Regions from separate parts of the Yokenella regensburgei genome, predicted to be linked through region 2. Evidence: predicted binding sites of a transcription regulator. Region 2 holds the regulator's gene; each other region holds the start of a gene.

The links. The regulator CRP, encoded in region 2, controls carbon source genes, mostly activating them, when cyclic AMP is high. The targets are predictions, from matches to a motif close to ATGTGANNNNNNTCACAT.
Region 1: the regulator CRP is predicted to act here: its motif matches at 1,454-1,471, upstream of C7387_RS15300 (YjcB family protein).
Region 3: the regulator CRP is predicted to act here: its motif matches at 2,445-2,462, upstream of mlc (sugar metabolism global transcriptional regulator Mlc).
Region 4: the regulator CRP is predicted to act here: its motif matches at 1,633-1,650, upstream of yrbN (protein YrbN).

The regions. Positions count from the first base shown of each region.
Region 1 is NZ_RBIZ01000005.1:53,511-57,707, reverse strand. Features, by position in the region: gene C7387_RS15305 (EAL domain-containing protein) at 1-1,108, opposite strand, end outside; gene C7387_RS15300 (YjcB family protein) at 1,519-1,800, shown strand; gene C7387_RS15295 (MltF family protein) at 1,879-3,420, shown strand; gene ssb1 (single-stranded DNA-binding protein SSB1) at 3,470-3,994, opposite strand.
Region 2 is NZ_RBIZ01000006.1:13,519-17,715, reverse strand. Features, by position in the region: gene C7387_RS18175 (YccS/YhfK family putative transporter) at 1-1,904, opposite strand, end outside; gene crp (cAMP-activated global transcriptional regulator CRP) at 1,959-2,591, opposite strand; gene C7387_RS18165 (OsmC family protein) at 2,895-3,299, shown strand; gene C7387_RS18160 (phosphoribulokinase) at 3,351-4,197, opposite strand, start outside.
Region 3 is NZ_RBIZ01000003.1:1,228,152-1,232,348, forward strand. Features, by position in the region: gene clcB (voltage-gated ClC-type chloride channel ClcB) at 1-302, shown strand, start outside; gene bioD (dethiobiotin synthase) at 255-950, opposite strand; gene mlc (sugar metabolism global transcriptional regulator Mlc) at 1,135-2,355, opposite strand; gene C7387_RS06165 (LysR family transcriptional regulator) at 2,487-3,383, opposite strand; gene C7387_RS06170 (MFS transporter) at 3,498-4,197, shown strand, end outside.
Region 4 is NZ_RBIZ01000004.1:628,842-633,038, forward strand. Features, by position in the region: gene C7387_RS14435 (DEAD/DEAH family ATP-dependent RNA helicase) at 1-1,553, opposite strand, end outside; gene yrbN (protein YrbN) at 1,546-1,626, opposite strand; gene nlpI (lipoprotein NlpI) at 1,732-2,616, opposite strand; gene pnp (polyribonucleotide nucleotidyltransferase) at 2,727-4,197, opposite strand, start outside.

The sequences.
Region 1 (4,197 bases), on a different contig from region 2:
AAGAGTGAAAATCGGAAGCGGAGAGATTAATCGAAACATACAGCTCGGGATGCTGTGCCAGGAAATGGCCCATATCCGTAAACATTTCATTGACGACATAATCCGTTACCTGCTCAATAAGCCCCTCTTTCTCCGCCAACGGGATAAACTCACTTGGGCTCATCACTGGCCCATTATATCCAGGCCAACGCAGCAGAGACTCCGCCCCAACGCATCTGTGGTTTTTAATATCAATAATGGGTTGATAATGCAGGCGTAACTGGCGTTTATTTAATGCGCGCTGCAGCTTCCGTCGCGGTGAATGATATTGCTGCCGACTGCGTGACCACACCAGTAAAATAAGCATGCTGCAAATCGCCCCCAGCGGAAGCGTTAGCGTTGCCTGATGATAAAGGTTTTGATAATAACGACCGGACTGGGTCGAAACGACAATGGCGATAGGGCGACGCTCGGACTGCACCACGGTATAAAAACGACCATCGCTCTGGAAAGAGATATTTTTATCAGAGATATGGGCTCTCAGTCTCGCCTGATCGGCCTTTGCGCTGACGGAGAAAAAAGCGTTAGTTTTGGTATCGAATACACCATAGGTTAACGATGCATCGTCAGAAATTACTTCACTGTAAGAGAGCGGATTAATCACCACGACATAATTATCCCGCTGCATGTAAGTCATCGCGTAGCCAGGAAAAAAAGGGGTGTCGCGATAATAATAAATAGAAACGTTGGGCTTACGCTTATAATTAGCCTCCGGCATGATATAGGGATGCTGAAGGTGCGTAGAGGTCGAACAGAAAAATCGGTTATCCTGGGCGTAGATGATATCTTCAACATAAAGCTGGCCACGGACGATGTTTAACAGGGCCTGCTGATGCCTGGGAGTGCACACTTCGCCGCGATATTTCTCCGCCGCATCACGTGCCTGATCCGCCTCCTGAATAACCACTTCGGTTTTATTGAGCGCCAGCAAACCGATAGAATGTAATTGTCCGGTGGTTTCTGAAGTGGCTCTCATTTGTGCAAACCAAAGCGCCAGCATCACGGGTAGCAGAACTACCATGATAACGCCAATGACGCTCAGTATCTTGTATTGCACATTCCGATTCATTTAGCCAAATATCCCTGTTTGCAGTGTGCCTGAGCATCTGACCTGTGGCTGTGATAACAGGTGATTAAGTTGCATGAATCATAAGACATTAGCAACCGACTTTTCGCGGCATAATCCTAATATTTAATGATGATGATATTATTTCACCATAAGCCAAACCTGAAGGGCAGGTTGCGTTTTTATTTAGTTATATAACAACAACAAATTTGCTGTAAAAACGCCAGTACATAATTCCTAAATGCAATCAGGTTAAGTCTGATTCTCTATTTCATCCGCCATCTGTTCAGTCCCCTCACGCCCTCCTGACGAAAAAAAAGCCGCATCATCTGGCGAATAAACCATCAATTGTGATACAGTTCACACATTAGAGTGTAACAAGAACACTGTTTCATTTCATTGAGGAAGGGCTCATGATCTCCATCACCACCGGCGTCACGCTTCTTCGTTGGCCGCTGGTCAGCGCGTTGCTGATGTTTTTTGCCAGTACGCTGAACATTCGACTGCGTAAATCTGACTACGTCGGGCTCGCGGTGATTTGTAGCGTGCTGGGCATCGCCTCAGCCTGTTGGTTCGCGACGGGGCTGCTCGGGATCACCCTTGTCGATTTAACGCTGGTCTGGAAAAACATTCAGGACGTGATGGTCGAAGTAATGAACCAGACACCGCCAGAATGGCCAATGATGCCGGTTTAAGGAAGCCTGCCGTTTCACTACGCGAGACCGCCTGAATTTGACTAAAATGAAGTGATGCACCATTCGGAGCATCACTCCATGAACACTATCTTCTTACCCCGCTATCTTTTGGCCTGTTTTGCCAGTCTGCTGTTCATCAGCACCGTTTATGCCGCGCCGGCACAGGAAAAAACGGCCGACCCGCAGGACGAGAGCCCAACGCTTGCCATGAACGTAGACGACATGCTGCAACCCTGGAAAGGGGACCTGCCCGGCATGCTCGACAGACGCGTGATCCGCGTTCTGACGACCTACAGCAAGACCTTCTTTTTTATCGATAAAGGAACCCAGCGCGGTGCCACTCACGATATTTTCATGGAGTTTGAGCGCAATCTGAACGCCAGCCTTGCGAAGGAAAAAAAGCTTAAACAGCGCCATTTGAAAGTGCGCATTATTTTCGTTCCCGTTGCCCGCGATCAGCTATTTACCGCTCTGAATGAAGGAAAAGGTGATATTGCCGCCGCCAACCTGACCATCACCCCATCGCGTCTCACTCAGGTGACCTTCACCACGCCGCTGTACCCGAACGTCAAAGAATTACTGATCTCCGGCCCGGCTTCACCCAAAGTAGAAAATCTGGATGCGCTCTCCGGTAAAACCGTCTTCGTCCGCCGTTCATCGAGCTATTACGAAAGCCTGGTCGCGCTGAATGCACGTTTTGCCAAAGCCTCTCTCCCCCCCGTGAAGATCGAACTGGCCCCCGAAGCTCTGGAGGATGAAGATCTGATCGAGATGCTGAGTGCTGGGCTCATTCCGCTGATCATCGTCGATCAGCACAAAGCGGTTTTCTGGAAACAGGTGTTCCCAAAAATTCAAATACACGACAACATCGTGCTGCGTGATGATGCCGAGATTGCCTGGGCTGTGCGAAAAGATGATCCGCAGCTGCTCGCTCTCCTCAATCAGTTCGTTAAAGCGAACGGACAGGGCAGCAAACTGGGTAACACCATACTGCTGCGCTATTTAAAAAACGCGAAATACGTGAAAAACGCGGCAGCCGAAAGCGAACGGCGCAAAATGCTGGCCATGATTGATATCTTCCGCAAGTATGGCGATCGCTACAGCGTTGACTGGCTGTTGATGGCCGCCCAGGGGTACCAGGAATCGCGTCTTAACCAGTCGGTCCGCAGCCACGTTGGTGCTATTGGTGTAATGCAGGTCATGCCAAAAACGGGTAAAGAGCTGAAAGTAGGAGATATTCGCAATCTGGATCCGAACATTCATGCCGGGGTGAAATACATGCGCTGGATGATCGATCATTACTACGGCGACGAGCCAATGACGCCTATCGACAAAGCGCTGTTTTCGTTCGCTTCCTACAATGCCGGCCCAGCGCGTATTGCTCGCCTACGGGTAGAGACCAAAAAACGCGGGTTTAACCCTAACGTCTGGTTTGGCAACGTGGAATACCTTGCCGCTGAAAAAATCGGTGCCGAGACGGTAACTTACGTCAGCAATATCTATAAATACTATATCGCCTACAAGCTCATCATGGAGGAACGGGAGAAAAAGCTGAAGGCAACGCAGGCTGCCTCCACGAGCGAGACCCAGGCTTCTACCAGCGAAAAAAAAGCCCCGTAATACGGGGCTTTCTCGTTTAACGCTGAGCTGAATGCGCTCAGGGTTAAGATCAGAACGGGATGTCGTCGTCGAAGTCCATCGGCGGTTCGTTAGATGGCGCCGGTGCAGACTGCTGCTGCGGGCGAGACTGCGCGCCGCCGCTGAACTGATTGCCACCCTGCGGCTGCTGAGGCTGACCCCAACCACCCTGCTGCTGACCGCCACCTGCTGGTGCACCACCCTGCTGACGGCCACCGAGCATCTGCATGGTACCGCCAACGTTAACCACGATTTCGGTGGTGTATTTTTCCTGACCGGACTGATCGGTCCATTTGCGGGTACGCAGCTGGCCTTCGATATACACCTGGGAGCCTTTACGCAGGTATTCACCTGCCACTTCCGCCAGCTTGCCGAACAGCACTACACGGTGCCATTCGGTCTGCTCTTTCATTTCACCGGTCGCTTTATCACGCCAGGATTCGGAAGTAGCCAGCGTAATGTTGGCAACTGCGCCACCATTCGGCATGTAGCGTACTTCCGGGTCCTGGCCCAGATTACCGACGAGAATCACCTTGTTTACGCCTCTGCTGGCCATGATCGAGTCTCCTGATACGTTTCTTAATAGTGTAAACGCGCGATTGTACCATCACAAAGAGGCATTTTGATAGCTGCGAGGATGATTCCAGAAAACTCGCGCGCATAATCATTTTTGCACAGAATCGCGGAATTTGCATTCCAATACTGTATATTCATTCAGGTGAATTTGTGTCATAATTAGCCGTTTCTGACCGCCTGTTG
Region 2 (4,197 bases):
CCGCTGCTTCCTGGCTCATCATATTCCAGTCGCTGTTGACAACGCTGCAGTGCAATTTCACAGGATTGCAGATAACGTTCGGTCAGCTCTGGCGTCAGGCAGTTATGCTCGCGGGCAAGCGTCGTCATGGCATTGATGTGCTCGACGATAAACTGGCTATGGGTTACCCACAGTTTCATATCTTCCAGATATTGAGTGTTAAAACCGGGCTCGTGCATGGCCTGATTGAGCGAGTTGAACAGCGCATTGTGCGCCTGATTGACCCGCATTCGCTGGTAGGCGAGCGCCGGTGCCTGCGGATCGTCGCTCAGGATCAAGCGAATGGCTTCCTGATCGGCCTCCAGCGCATCCTGGGCGTTTTTACGTAGCAGGCCGGTCTGCCACTGTGGCCACAGCCACACCATGCCGCCGAAGGCTATCAGACAGCCAATGATGGTATCGATGAAGCGAGCGACAATAAACTGCTCACCGTTCAGGGTCAGAAGCTGGATGGTGTATACCGCGGTCACCGTAAAGCCCACCGTCGCCCAACCGTAGTTCTTACGAATAATCAGATAGCTGACCAGCGTGATGATGAGCATCGCACTTAGCGTATAGCCTTCCGGGACGTGGAAGTGCAGGGTACTTCCCACAATCACCAGTCCGGCGAGGGTACCGATTGCACGGTGGACGATCCTCACCCGCGTCGCGCCATAACCGTTCTGGGTGACCAGCAGGATGGTCATCAGGATCCAGTACGGTTTTGGCAGGTGCAGGGCGGCACCCATCAGGCTCGCGATGCTCAGCATCACGCTGATACGTGCGGCGCTGCGCAGCGCCGACGACTTCAGCGACAGATAGCTTCTCAGTGCCGGAATAACCGGCAGGCGACGCTCTTTGTCAGCCATCAGATTACGAGGGTAGAGCGGGCGCTGGGTGCGAAGAACGCGCGCGATACGGCTGAAATGCCAGGCGCAGAACTGGCCTACCGGATTGTCCGGATGCTGGCGTGCGATTTTCTCCAGCGCGCCAAGCTGCTTATCCATCGTGAAGCGGTGCGGGTAGCGGTGATAAAGAATATCGTCAGCAAGCTCGCGCAGCCGCGCTGCAATGGTCTGGGCATTCCAGCGGATAACCGCTTCGGCGTGGCTGCGCTCCACCAGTTTCTGCACCTCTTCCGGCTGATGCAGGCTGACGGAGATATGCTCTTGTAAATCGAGCCCCATCTGGAATACCCGCAGCAGCCGTTTGTAATCGCGATTTTTGTTGGCTGCCAGCATGTGCAATTGCTGGTAACACTGGCTTATCAGATCGACCGCTTTTTGCTGGCGGTTGAGCAGCGGCGGCAGCGCGGTGGTCGGGTCGGTGTGCTGGGTAAGCAGGCTGTACTTCGCTTCACAGTAGTCGGCAAGCTGGCGATACAGCAGGCTCAGGGATTCACGCAGCGGCTGCTCTTTCCACATCCAGAACCAGAACCAGTTAAAGAGCCCGTACCACAGAGTACCCAGCGCATACAGCAGCAGCGGCTGCCAGACCGGCATATTTCCAGCCAGGCTTAGGGTGAAGATGGAGGCAATCAGCGACGCGGGCAGCAGGCGGGCGTGCAGGGCGCTAATCTCAGCCGTCACGCCAAGTATCATCGTCAAGCCGGTCAGGATGAGCGGCAGGGGGATGTCTTTTGCCAGCAGGAGCTGGACTATCAGGCTGCAAACGGCAAACAGCGTGCCGCCGACGACCAGGCGTTTAAAAAAGCGTTTATGCGGCGTGTCGAGGCCGGCAATGTTGCAGCAGGCAGGAACGAGGGAGAACAGCAGACCCTGCTGGAGATGGCCGAGAATCAGACCCACAGCCACAGGAAGACACAACACCAGCGTTTGCCGCAGTGCGTAGTTAACTTCCGGGTGATAGATAAGCCTGCGCCACATGGGTGATAAAACAAAAACGGCGCGCGAGGTAGGTTGCGCGCCGTCTGGCATGATTTAGCGGGTACCGTAAACCACGATGGTTTTACCGTGTGCGGAGATCAGATTCTGATCTTCCAGCATTTTCAGAATACGACCCACGGTTTCACGGGAGCAGCCCACGATCTGACCGATTTCCTGACGAGTGATTTTGATCTGCATCCCGTCCGGGTGAGTCATGGCGTCCGGCTGTTTCGCCAGGTTCAGCAGCGTCTGCGCGATGCGGCCCGTTACGTCCAGGAAGGCGAGGTTGCCCACTTTCTCAGACGTTACCTGCAGACGGCGAGCCATCTGAGAAGAGAGACGCATCAGGATGTCCGGGTTTACCTGGATCAGCTGACGGAATTTTTTGTATGAAATTTCAGCGACTTCACAAGCCGTTTTAGCACGCACCCAGGCGCTACGTTCCTGGCCTTCTTCAAACAGGCCTAATTCACCGATGAAATCGCCCTGGTTGAGGTAAGAGAGGATCATCTCTTTACCTTCTTCATCCTTGATGAGTACAGCCACGGAGCCTTTCACGATGTAATACAACGTTTCTGCTTTTTCACCCTGGTGAATAAGCGTGCTCTTCGACGGGTACTTATGAATGTGGCAATGAGACAAGAACCATTCGAGAGTCGGGTCTGTTTGCGGTTTGCCAAGCACCATGCGCGATTATCCTCTGTTATAAGCTGTCTCCAGCGGCATTAGTCTTTCTGCCCCTGGGTTGCAATCGAATTCTTCCCGCTACCTGGGAAGTGGGCTGACGGTATATTCAGCAGCCTTATGTGATGTCCTCTGCAGACATGTCATTTATCAATGTAACACTGTTGCATCCCGAATGTTTTAGCATAGCTTTCGCCGCATGTCTCCTGGTGTCTCGCTTCAGCATGATGCACGTCGCCTTCCATTGCGAGAAATGTTATGTGCGCGTAATCTGTGAAGAAAATTGCAACTCAGGAGTTAAAAAATATGCAAGCGCGTGTGAAATGGGTTGAAGGGTTAACCTTCCTTGGTGAGTCGGCTTCGGGTCATCAGATTTTGATGGATGGCAACTCTGGAGATAAAGCACCAAGCCCGATGGAAATGGTGCTGATGGCGGCGGGCGGATGCAGCGCCATCGACGTGGTCTCTATTCTGCAAAAAGGCCGCCAGGCCGTGACGGATTGTGAAGTGAAGCTGACTTCTGAGCGCCGTGATGAGGCTCCGCGCCTGTTCACCCACATCAATCTGCACTTCATCGTGACCGGTAAAGATCTGAAAGATGCAACCGTCTCTCGCGCGGTGGATCTGTCTGCTGAGAAGTATTGCTCGGTGGCATTGATGCTGGAAAAAGCCGTCAACATCACGCATTCCTATGAGGTTGTTGAAGGCTGATGTTAATACGGGTGGTCACTCACCCCCTTCCCGGCGGAAGAGGGGTGAGGTTTATCCGATTTTTTTCCCTTCCATGATTCGCTGTACCAACGGCGCCATGATCAGCTCCATCGCCAGCCCCATTTTCCCGCCCGGTACCACCAGAGTATTCATATGTGAAATGAACGAGCCCTGCAGCATAGCCAACAGCCATGGGTAGTCGATTCCCGCCAGATTACGGAAATGAATGACCACGAAGCTCTCATCAAGCGAAGGAATCCCTTTTGCGGCAAACGGGTTCGAGGTATCGACGGTCGGGACGCGCTGGAAGTTAATGTGGGTGCGGGAAAACTGCGGAGTAATGAAGTTGATGTAGTCCTCCATTGAGCGCACCACGGAATCCATCACTGCCTCACGCGAATGACCGCGCTCGCCGGTGTCGCGCACCAGCTTTTGGATCCACTCAAGGTTGACGATGGGCACCACGCCGACCAGCAGATCGACATGACGGGCGACATCCTGATCCTTTGTCACTACGCCGCCGTGCAGGCCTTCATAGAACAAGACGTCGGTAGGTTCGGGCAACGGCTGCCACGGCGTGAAGGTGCCTGGCACCTGGTCCCAGGGGACCGCTTCATCATAGGTATGCAGGTATTTACGCGACTGGCCTTTACCGCTCAGGCCGTACTCGTGGAAGGTTTGTTCGAGCAGGCTAAAGTCATTGGCTTCCGGGCCAAAATAGCTGATGTGCTTTCCCAGGTCGCGCGCCTTACGGATAGCCATATCCATTTCCGGCCGCGTGTAGCGATGAAAGCTGTCGCCCTCAACCTCCGCGGCGCGGAGCTTGAGCTGGGAGAAAATCTTACGAAATGCGAGGCTGGTGGTTGTGGTTCCGGCACCGCTGGAGCCCGTGACTGCA
Region 3 (4,197 bases), on a different contig from region 2:
GCGGTGTGTTCACACCGACGCTGTTCGTTGGCCTTGCCGTCGGGATGTTGTTTGCAAATCTGTGTGGCTTGTTGATGCCGGAAAATACGCAGATGGTCGTGTTGATGGGGCTTACCGGAATGGCGACGCTGCTGGCAGCAACCACGCATGCGCCGATTATGTCGACGCTGATGATCTGTGAAATGACCGGGCAGTATACGTTACTGCCCGGATTATTAATGGCGTGCGTGGTGGCGTCGGTACTCTCGCGAACCCTACGCAAAGACTCTATCTACCGCCAGCACACTGCCGAGGATAGATAAATCAACGTAATGTGCCAGATCACGCTGTTCAGCGCGCGGCAGGTACGGCAGTTCGCCAATCAGCGGGGCCGGCAGTTTCTTGCTCAGCACCTCGATGATTTCGGCGTAATGCGCCAGACCCGGGTTGATGCGATTAGCGACCCAGCCGATGAGTGGCAGACCATCGCTGGCAATGGCCTGAGCCGTCAGCAGCGCATGATTGATACACCCTTCCTGAATGCCCACCACCATCACAACAGGCAGCTGCTCCTGCACCACCCATTCAGAAAGCGGACGCAGATCGTTCATCAGGCTGCGCCAGCCGCCGGTACCCTCAACCACAACATGTTCAACCTGGCCACTCAGCTGCGAAAGGCCGTTCGACAGCAGCGAATAGTTAACAGGGCAACTGTGCGCCACGCTGCTCTCATCTTCGCTGAGCGCCAGCGGGTTTACGGCCTCGTAGGGTAATTCCGGCGTTGAGACGCTCTGGAGCACCAGCGTGTCCCGATTGCGTAGACCATCAGGCGTCTCTTTACAGCCCTTGGCAACCGGCTTGTATCCTGCCACGCTTTTACCGCTGGCCGCCAACGCCTGCAGTAGCGCGCGGGAAACCACCGTTTTCCCGACAGAAGTATCAGTACCCGTTACAAAGAAACGCTTAAGCATTACTTACTCCACAGCTATGCTGGTGAAATTGAAGACACCCATTCCCGTCAACCCATTCATTAATTGGGCTTTCACGTGAGTCGTCTATAACCAAAGGAAATAATTAAGAAGAGTGAAAGTCTACGCGATGGGCGTTATGCACAGCTTGAGATAGCGCAATTTTTTTGTCGACAATCAGAATTTGTTAACCCTGTAACAGTCGTATCAACAAAGATCCATTATACAGCGCATCTTTTACCAGCGCGGCGCCCGCCATGGTTCCCCGATTGGAGAACTGGGTGCTTTCAACCGAAATATGACGGCTGTATGCAGGCAAAGACTGGCGGTGAATGCAGTCGCTAATGGCCGGGAACAGGATGTCGGCGGCCTGATTGAACGGCGAGCCAATCAGTATTTTTTGCGGGTTGAATAAATTGACCATAATCGCGAGGATGCGGCCCACGTTGGTGCCGATACCGCTGATAATATCTTTCGCCAGCAGATCCCCCTGCAGCGCCGCCTGACAGAGCGACTCCACGCTTAACGGTTTCTGGTGCAACAACGAGCTCATCGATTGCCCCATTCTTACCTGCGCCAGCTCAAGCACGCTTTCAACGCTGGCAATGGTCTCAAGGCATCCATGATTACCGCAGTAGCAACGCTTACCGTAAGGATCGACCTGAGTGTGGCCAATCTCCACCAGGCTGCTGCTGCCCGCATGCAGCAGACGACCGTCAGTAATAACCCCTGCGCCAACGTTATGGTCAATAACCACCTGAATCACGTCGCGCGCCCCGCGGGAAGCGCCAAACAGCGATTCCGCCATGGTCCAGGCGCTGATGTCATGCTGAATGTATACCGGTACGCCGGTGTGGGACTCCAGCGCTTCGCCAAGCGGCATTTCTTTAACGTCGTCATAGAACGGCATGCGATGAATGATGCCGTGCTCGGTATCAATAATCCCCGGCAGGGTGATGGCAATGGCGGTCAGACGTTCCAGCTGCTTCTGGTGGCGGATAAAAAACTGGTCAATATGCGTGATGATGCGGTTGAGGAAAGGCTGGGTATCCTGCTCGGGCAACGGGAGTTGTTCTTCAACGACCACTTTGCTGCTGAGATCGCGCAACGCGAGATGGATCTCCCCCCGGTTGATGCGCAACGAAAGATAATGCCAGGCTTCGGTTTCCACCATCAGCCCTACCGCCGGGCGGCCACGGCTGCCGGGCTCCTGGATTTCCGTCTCCTGCACCAGGTGCGCTTCCAGCATCTCGCGAACAATTTTGGTGATACTGGCGGGTGCCAGTTGCGCAAATCGGGAGAGGTCAATGCGTGATATCGGCCCGAGCTGATCGATCAGGCGGTATACCGCCCCGGCGTTAGTCTGCTTTATCTGATCAATATGCCCTGGCTGACTGTCGGCTACCACCACTGAACTCCCTTTATTTTCGCGCTTCGAAATAAACTTATGTCTATGGTGAAACACTTCAATACCACCCGTCAAATATTTACTTAGCCTTGTGATTTACCGCACATTTTTACCCCTTTTGTTGGCGTTTTTTAGTGCGTTGCGGCGGTAATTAACTGTTCCCGGAAACGCAAGGCAGACTGACTCGGCTCATGGTGCTTCGACCATACCAGCCACATTTCTGATAACGCCTGCTTTTCTTTTATGGGTAGCCAGCACATTTCCTGCAGCTGAACTCGCTTAAATGACGCCGGCAGAATCGATACGCCAAGGCCAGCCGCCACCAGGCCGATAATGGTCATCGCTTCCCCCACCTCCTGAGTGATAGTTGGCGTCAGATTGAATTCACGCATCAGTCCGAGAATATCGTCGTACAGCCCGGTGCCGACATGTGGATCAAAAAAGACGAACGGCTCCTGGGCCAGAGCGTGCAAACTCACGCTCTCCTGCTGCGCCAGCGGATGGCTGCGCGGCACCATTGCCATCAGCGGTTCACGGCGAATAACCTGCCAGGTCAGGTTGTCCGGGAGCTGGGTATTACGCATTAAGCCTAAGTCGAGAGTACCTTCGCTGAGCGGCGTGATTTGCTCGCGAGTGTTCATTTCACGGGTCTGTAGATGGACATCCGGGTACTGGTGACGAAACCGCGATAACGTGGAGGAAACGGCCTCGATAAACGGTGCTGATGAGGTAAACCCGATACGCAGCTCACCCGTTTCGCCATGATGAAGCCGGGACGCACGGGCGGAAGCCTCTTCCACCATACCGAGAATTTGTCGACTGTCGGCCAGAAACTGCCTCCCGGCCGCCGTAAGGCTAACGCTGCGGTTGGTGCGCGCCAGCAGGCGGGCATCAATTTGCTGCTCGAGGATCTGAATTTGCTGGCTCAGCGGGGGTTGAGAGATGTTGAGCCTGGCAGCGGCGCGGCCAAAGTGAAGTTCCTCAGCAACGGCAATGAAATAGCGTAGATGACGCAGCTCGATATTCATATTTAAAACGTATCATTTGAGATTATTAATATATTAGACAGAATATTTACAATTTCATACTCTTTGAGTGTGACCTGAGTCGCATTATCTACACCCTATTAGCAAGGATCTCTCGTGAGCCGTACAACGACCGTTGACACCGCCCCGACTGGCGTCGTCATCGAAAAACCTGCACTTCAGTCGAATGAATTTATCCGTCGCGGCACCCCCGCGTTTATCCGCGTGACGCTCGCGTTGTTTTCTGCAGGCCTTGCCACCTTTGCCCTGCTGTATTGCGTGCAGCCCATCCTGCCCGTGCTGTCGCAGGAATTCGGTGTTTCACCGGCAGGCAGCAGTATTTCTCTGTCGATTTCTACCGGGATGCTGGCCGTTGGTCTGCTGTTTACCGGCCCGCTTTCTGACGCGATTGGCCGCAAGCAGGTGATGGTCACCGCCCTGCTGCTGGCCTCCTGCTGCACCCTGCTCTCGACAATGATGACCAGCTGGCAAGGGATCCTCATTATGCGTGGCCTGATCGGCCTGTCGCTGAGCGGCGTTGCGGCGGTCGGCATGACCTATCTGAGTGAAGAAATTCACCCGAGCTTTGTGGCATTCTCGATGGGGCTGTACATCAGCGGCAACTCGATAGGTGGGATGAGCGGACGTCTGCTTACCGGGGTGTTTACCGATTTCCTTGGCTGGCGCATTGCCATCGCGGTTATCGGTTGTTTTGCCCTGGCGGCCGCGCTGATGTTCTGGAAGATCCTACCGGATTCGCGCCACTTCCGTCCGACGTCCCTGCGCCCCAAAACCCTTTTCATTAACTTCCGTCTGC
Region 4 (4,197 bases), on a different contig from region 2:
TCGTTGGCAATCGCGCCCACGATGTGACGAACTTCAACACCATCATCACGGCCCACTTCAATGCGGTACAGTTCCATATCGCCAACGTCACGACGCTCGCGACGCGGACGGTCTTCACCACCACGCTCCGGACGATCGCCACGCGGACCACGATCGTTACGATCGCCACGACGTTCGAAACGATCGTCACGGTCACGGAACTCACGCTTCGGACGCATCGGTGCATCCGGCGGCAGGATCAGCGGACGTTCGCCCTGTGCCATCTTCAGCAGAGCGGCAGCCAGCGTTTCCACATCCATCTCTTCGCCTTCAGCGGTCGGCTGAATTTTCGCGAGCAGTGCACGGTACTGGTCAAGATCGCTGCTTTCCAGCTGCTGCTGTACTTTCGCGGCGAATTTCTCCAGACGGCGTTTGCCCAGCAGTTCTGCGTTCGGCAGTTCTACTTCCGGAATGGTCAGCTTCATCAGACGTTCGATGTTACGCAGCAGACGACGCTCGCGGTTCTCAACAAACAGCAGCGCACGGCCAGCACGACCCGCACGGCCGGTACGACCGATACGGTGAACGTAAGATTCGGTATCCATCGGGATATCGTAGTTAACGACCAGGCTGATACGCTCAACGTCCAGGCCACGTGCCGCAACGTCGGTTGCGATCAGGATGTCCAGACGACCGTCTTTCAGACGATCCAGGGTCTGCTCACGCAGGGACTGGTTCATGTCACCGTTCAGTGCAGCGCTGTTGTAACCGCTACGCTCCAGGGCTTCAGCCACTTCCAGGGTCGCGTTTTTGGTACGAACGAAGATAATCGCCGCATCAAAATCTTCTGCTTCCAGGAAACGAACCAGCGCTTCGTTTTTACGCATGCCGTACACAGTCCAGTAGCTCTGGCTGATGTCCGGGCGAGTGGTTACGCTTGACTGAATGCGCACTTCCTGCGGCTCTTTCATGAAGCGGCGGGTAATGCGACGGATAGCTTCCGGCATAGTTGCAGAGAACAGTGCGGTCTGATGACCGTCCGGGATCTCCGCCATAATGGTTTCTACGTCTTCGATGAAGCCCATGCGCAGCATTTCGTCAGCTTCATCCAGCACCAGACCGCTCAGTTTGGAGAGATCCAGGGTGCCACGTTTCAGGTGATCCAGCAGACGACCCGGCGTACCGACGACGATCTGCGGCCCCTGGCGCAGTGCGCGCAGCTGCACGTCATAACGCTGGCCGCCGTACAGGGCAACCACGTTTACGCCGCGCATATGTTTAGAGAAGTCCGTCATTGCTTCAGCAACCTGAACCGCCAGTTCGCGGGTCGGTGCCAGCACCAAAATTTGTGGTGCTTTCAGTTCCGGATCAAGATTGTTAAGCAGCGGAAGAGAGAACGCTGCAGTTTTTCCGCTCCCGGTCTGGGCCATACCCAGAACGTCGCGGCCGCCCAGCAGATGCGGGATACACTCTGCCTGGATCGGGGATGGTTTTTCGTAACCCAGATCGTTGAGTGCTTCAAGGATAGTTGGTTTCAGACCCAGATCTGCAAAAGTGGTTTCGAATTCAGCCATGTAGTACGTGTGCCTCAATATGAATGGCGGCCAGTCTACATAACTCATCGTGAAAAATTACGGCAATTTTCATTGAAAAGTGTGAACCGGCTCAAATTAGTTGAATTAACGAACAATAAAGCCCTCACCCGTTAAGGTGATGGCAATCAAAAAGATTTCGGGCTGATTTGTTCGTCAGCTATTGCTGGTCCGATTCTGCCAGGTCATCTTGCTCCTGGCCCAAGAGCGACAATTCCAACAATGCGTATCGGTGCTCAACAAAGTTATGAACGTTGTTAGCAACCGCCAGTTTGAACAGTGCCGTAGCGCTGTCCTTATCCCCCAGACTTAGGTAGTACTTACCTAAATAGAAGTTGGTTTCACTGAGATGCTCAGCGAGCGAGGTGTTATCCGTTGCGTCCGCCTTCAGTTTTTCCATCAGCGTTGCTTCGCTAATGTCACCGAGGTAGAACTCGACAATGTTCCATCCCCATTGTTCTTTATCCGACTTCTCGAAGCGCTGTTTCAGTGCTTCACGTGCCTGCTTCTCATCGAGCTTCCGCTCAACGATGTAAAGCCACAGGCTTCGGAAAGGATCATTGGGATCGTCTTGATAAAACGCCAGCAGATCATCTTGCGCTAACTTAGTGCGACCGCCGTAATACAGTGCGATGCCGCGATTTAAGTACGCGTAATTGTAAGTTGGATCAAGCTCAAGTACAGAATCAAACGCTTCATAAGCAGCATCAAAATTGCCTGCCTGCGTTAAATAAATGCCTAAGTAATTGAATACTTCAGGCATATCCGGTCGAATGGCCAGCGCTTGTGAAAAATCATTACGCGCTAGTGCCCTCAGACCGAGACTATCATACAACACTCCGCGCTCATATAAAAGCTGTGCGCGTTCGTCATCGGTTAAAGCCCGACTGGCAAGAATTTGTTCCATGCGTGCCAGAATCACTTCTTGCTGTAAAGTCGGTTGCAGTGGCACTGCGAGGACTTCACTCTTCCGCCAGGAGGAATTACTGCATCCTGCCAGCGTGAGTGCTGTCGCAACGAAACACCAGCGCAAAAAAGGCTTCATTTCCCACTCCCGAAGACAACAATTGGATGAACGTCCTGTTCCCCGGTTGCTAACAAGGCATCCTGCCGGGTCAATACGCCCTCTGCCGAAGCAGAGGGCAAATGGCAACCTTACTCGCCCTGTTCCGCGGCCGGAGCTTCCGGCGCGGCAGCAGGCTGAGACTGCTCGGTTGCTTCTTTGATGCTCAGACGTACGCGGCCCTGGCGATCGACTTCCAGAACTTTAACCGGTACTTCCTGGCCCATCTGCAGGTAATCGGTCACTTTCTCTACGCGCTTATCAGCGATCTGAGAGATGTGAACCAGACCTTCTTTACCGCCACCGATGGCAACGAACGCGCCAAAGTCAACGATACGGGTCACTTTACCATTATAGATACGACCTACTTCGATCTCTGCAGTAATTTCTTCGATACGACGAATCGCGTGCTGCGCTTTGTCGCCATCGGTTGCTGCGATCTTCACGGTACCGTCATCTTCGATTTCGATGGTGGTGCCGGTTTCTTCGGTCAGGGCACGGATAACAGAACCGCCTTTACCGATAACGTCTTTGATCTTGTCCGGATTGATCTTGATGGTGTGAATACGCGGAGCGAATTCAGAGATATCACCGCGCGGTGCGTTGATAGCCTGTTCCATCACGCCCAGGATGTGCAGACGTGCACCTTTAGCCTGGTTCAGAGCAACCTGCATGATCTCTTTGGTGATACCTTCAATTTTGATATCCATCTGCAGCGCAGAGATACCTTCGCGGGAACCCGCTACTTTGAAGTCCATATCGCCCAGGTGATCTTCGTCGCCCAGGATGTCAGACAGAACAACAAAGTTGTCGCCTTCTTTCACCAGACCCATCGCGATACCCGCAACGGCGGCTTTCACCGGAACGCCCGCGTCCATCAGTGCCAGAGAAGCACCACACACGGAAGCCATGGAAGAAGAACCGTTAGATTCGGTGATTTCGGAAACCACACGAACGGTGTACGGGAATTCATCCGCAGTCGGCATCACTGCCAGCACACCACGTTTCGCCAGACGACCGTGACCAATTTCACGACGCTTCGGCGAACCAACCATACCGGTCTCACCAACGGAGTACGGAGGGAAGTTGTAGTGGAACAGGAAGCTGTCAGTACGCTCGCCCATGATTTCGTCGATGATCTGTGCATCGCGGGCAGTACCCAGCGTTGCGGTGACCAGCGCCTGAGTTTCACCACGGGTGAACAGTGCGGAACCGTGAGTACGCGGCAGCACGCCAGTACGGACGTCCAGACCACGGATCATGTCTTTTTCACGACCATCGATACGCGGTTCGCCGGCCAGAACGCGGCTACGAACGACGTTTTTCTCGATAGCGTGCAGAATTTCGCCGAGCTCGTTAGCGTCCAGCGCTTCGTCTTCAGCAACCAGGGTCGCGATAACTTCAGATTTGATAGCATCAACCTGAGCGTAACGTTCCTGTTTGTCGGTGATGCGGTAAGCATCGCTCAGACGGGATTCAGCCAGGGCTGCAACGCGCGCGTTCAGTGCAGCGTCAACCACTTCCGGCTGCCAGTCCCAACGCGGTTTACCGGCTTCTTTCACC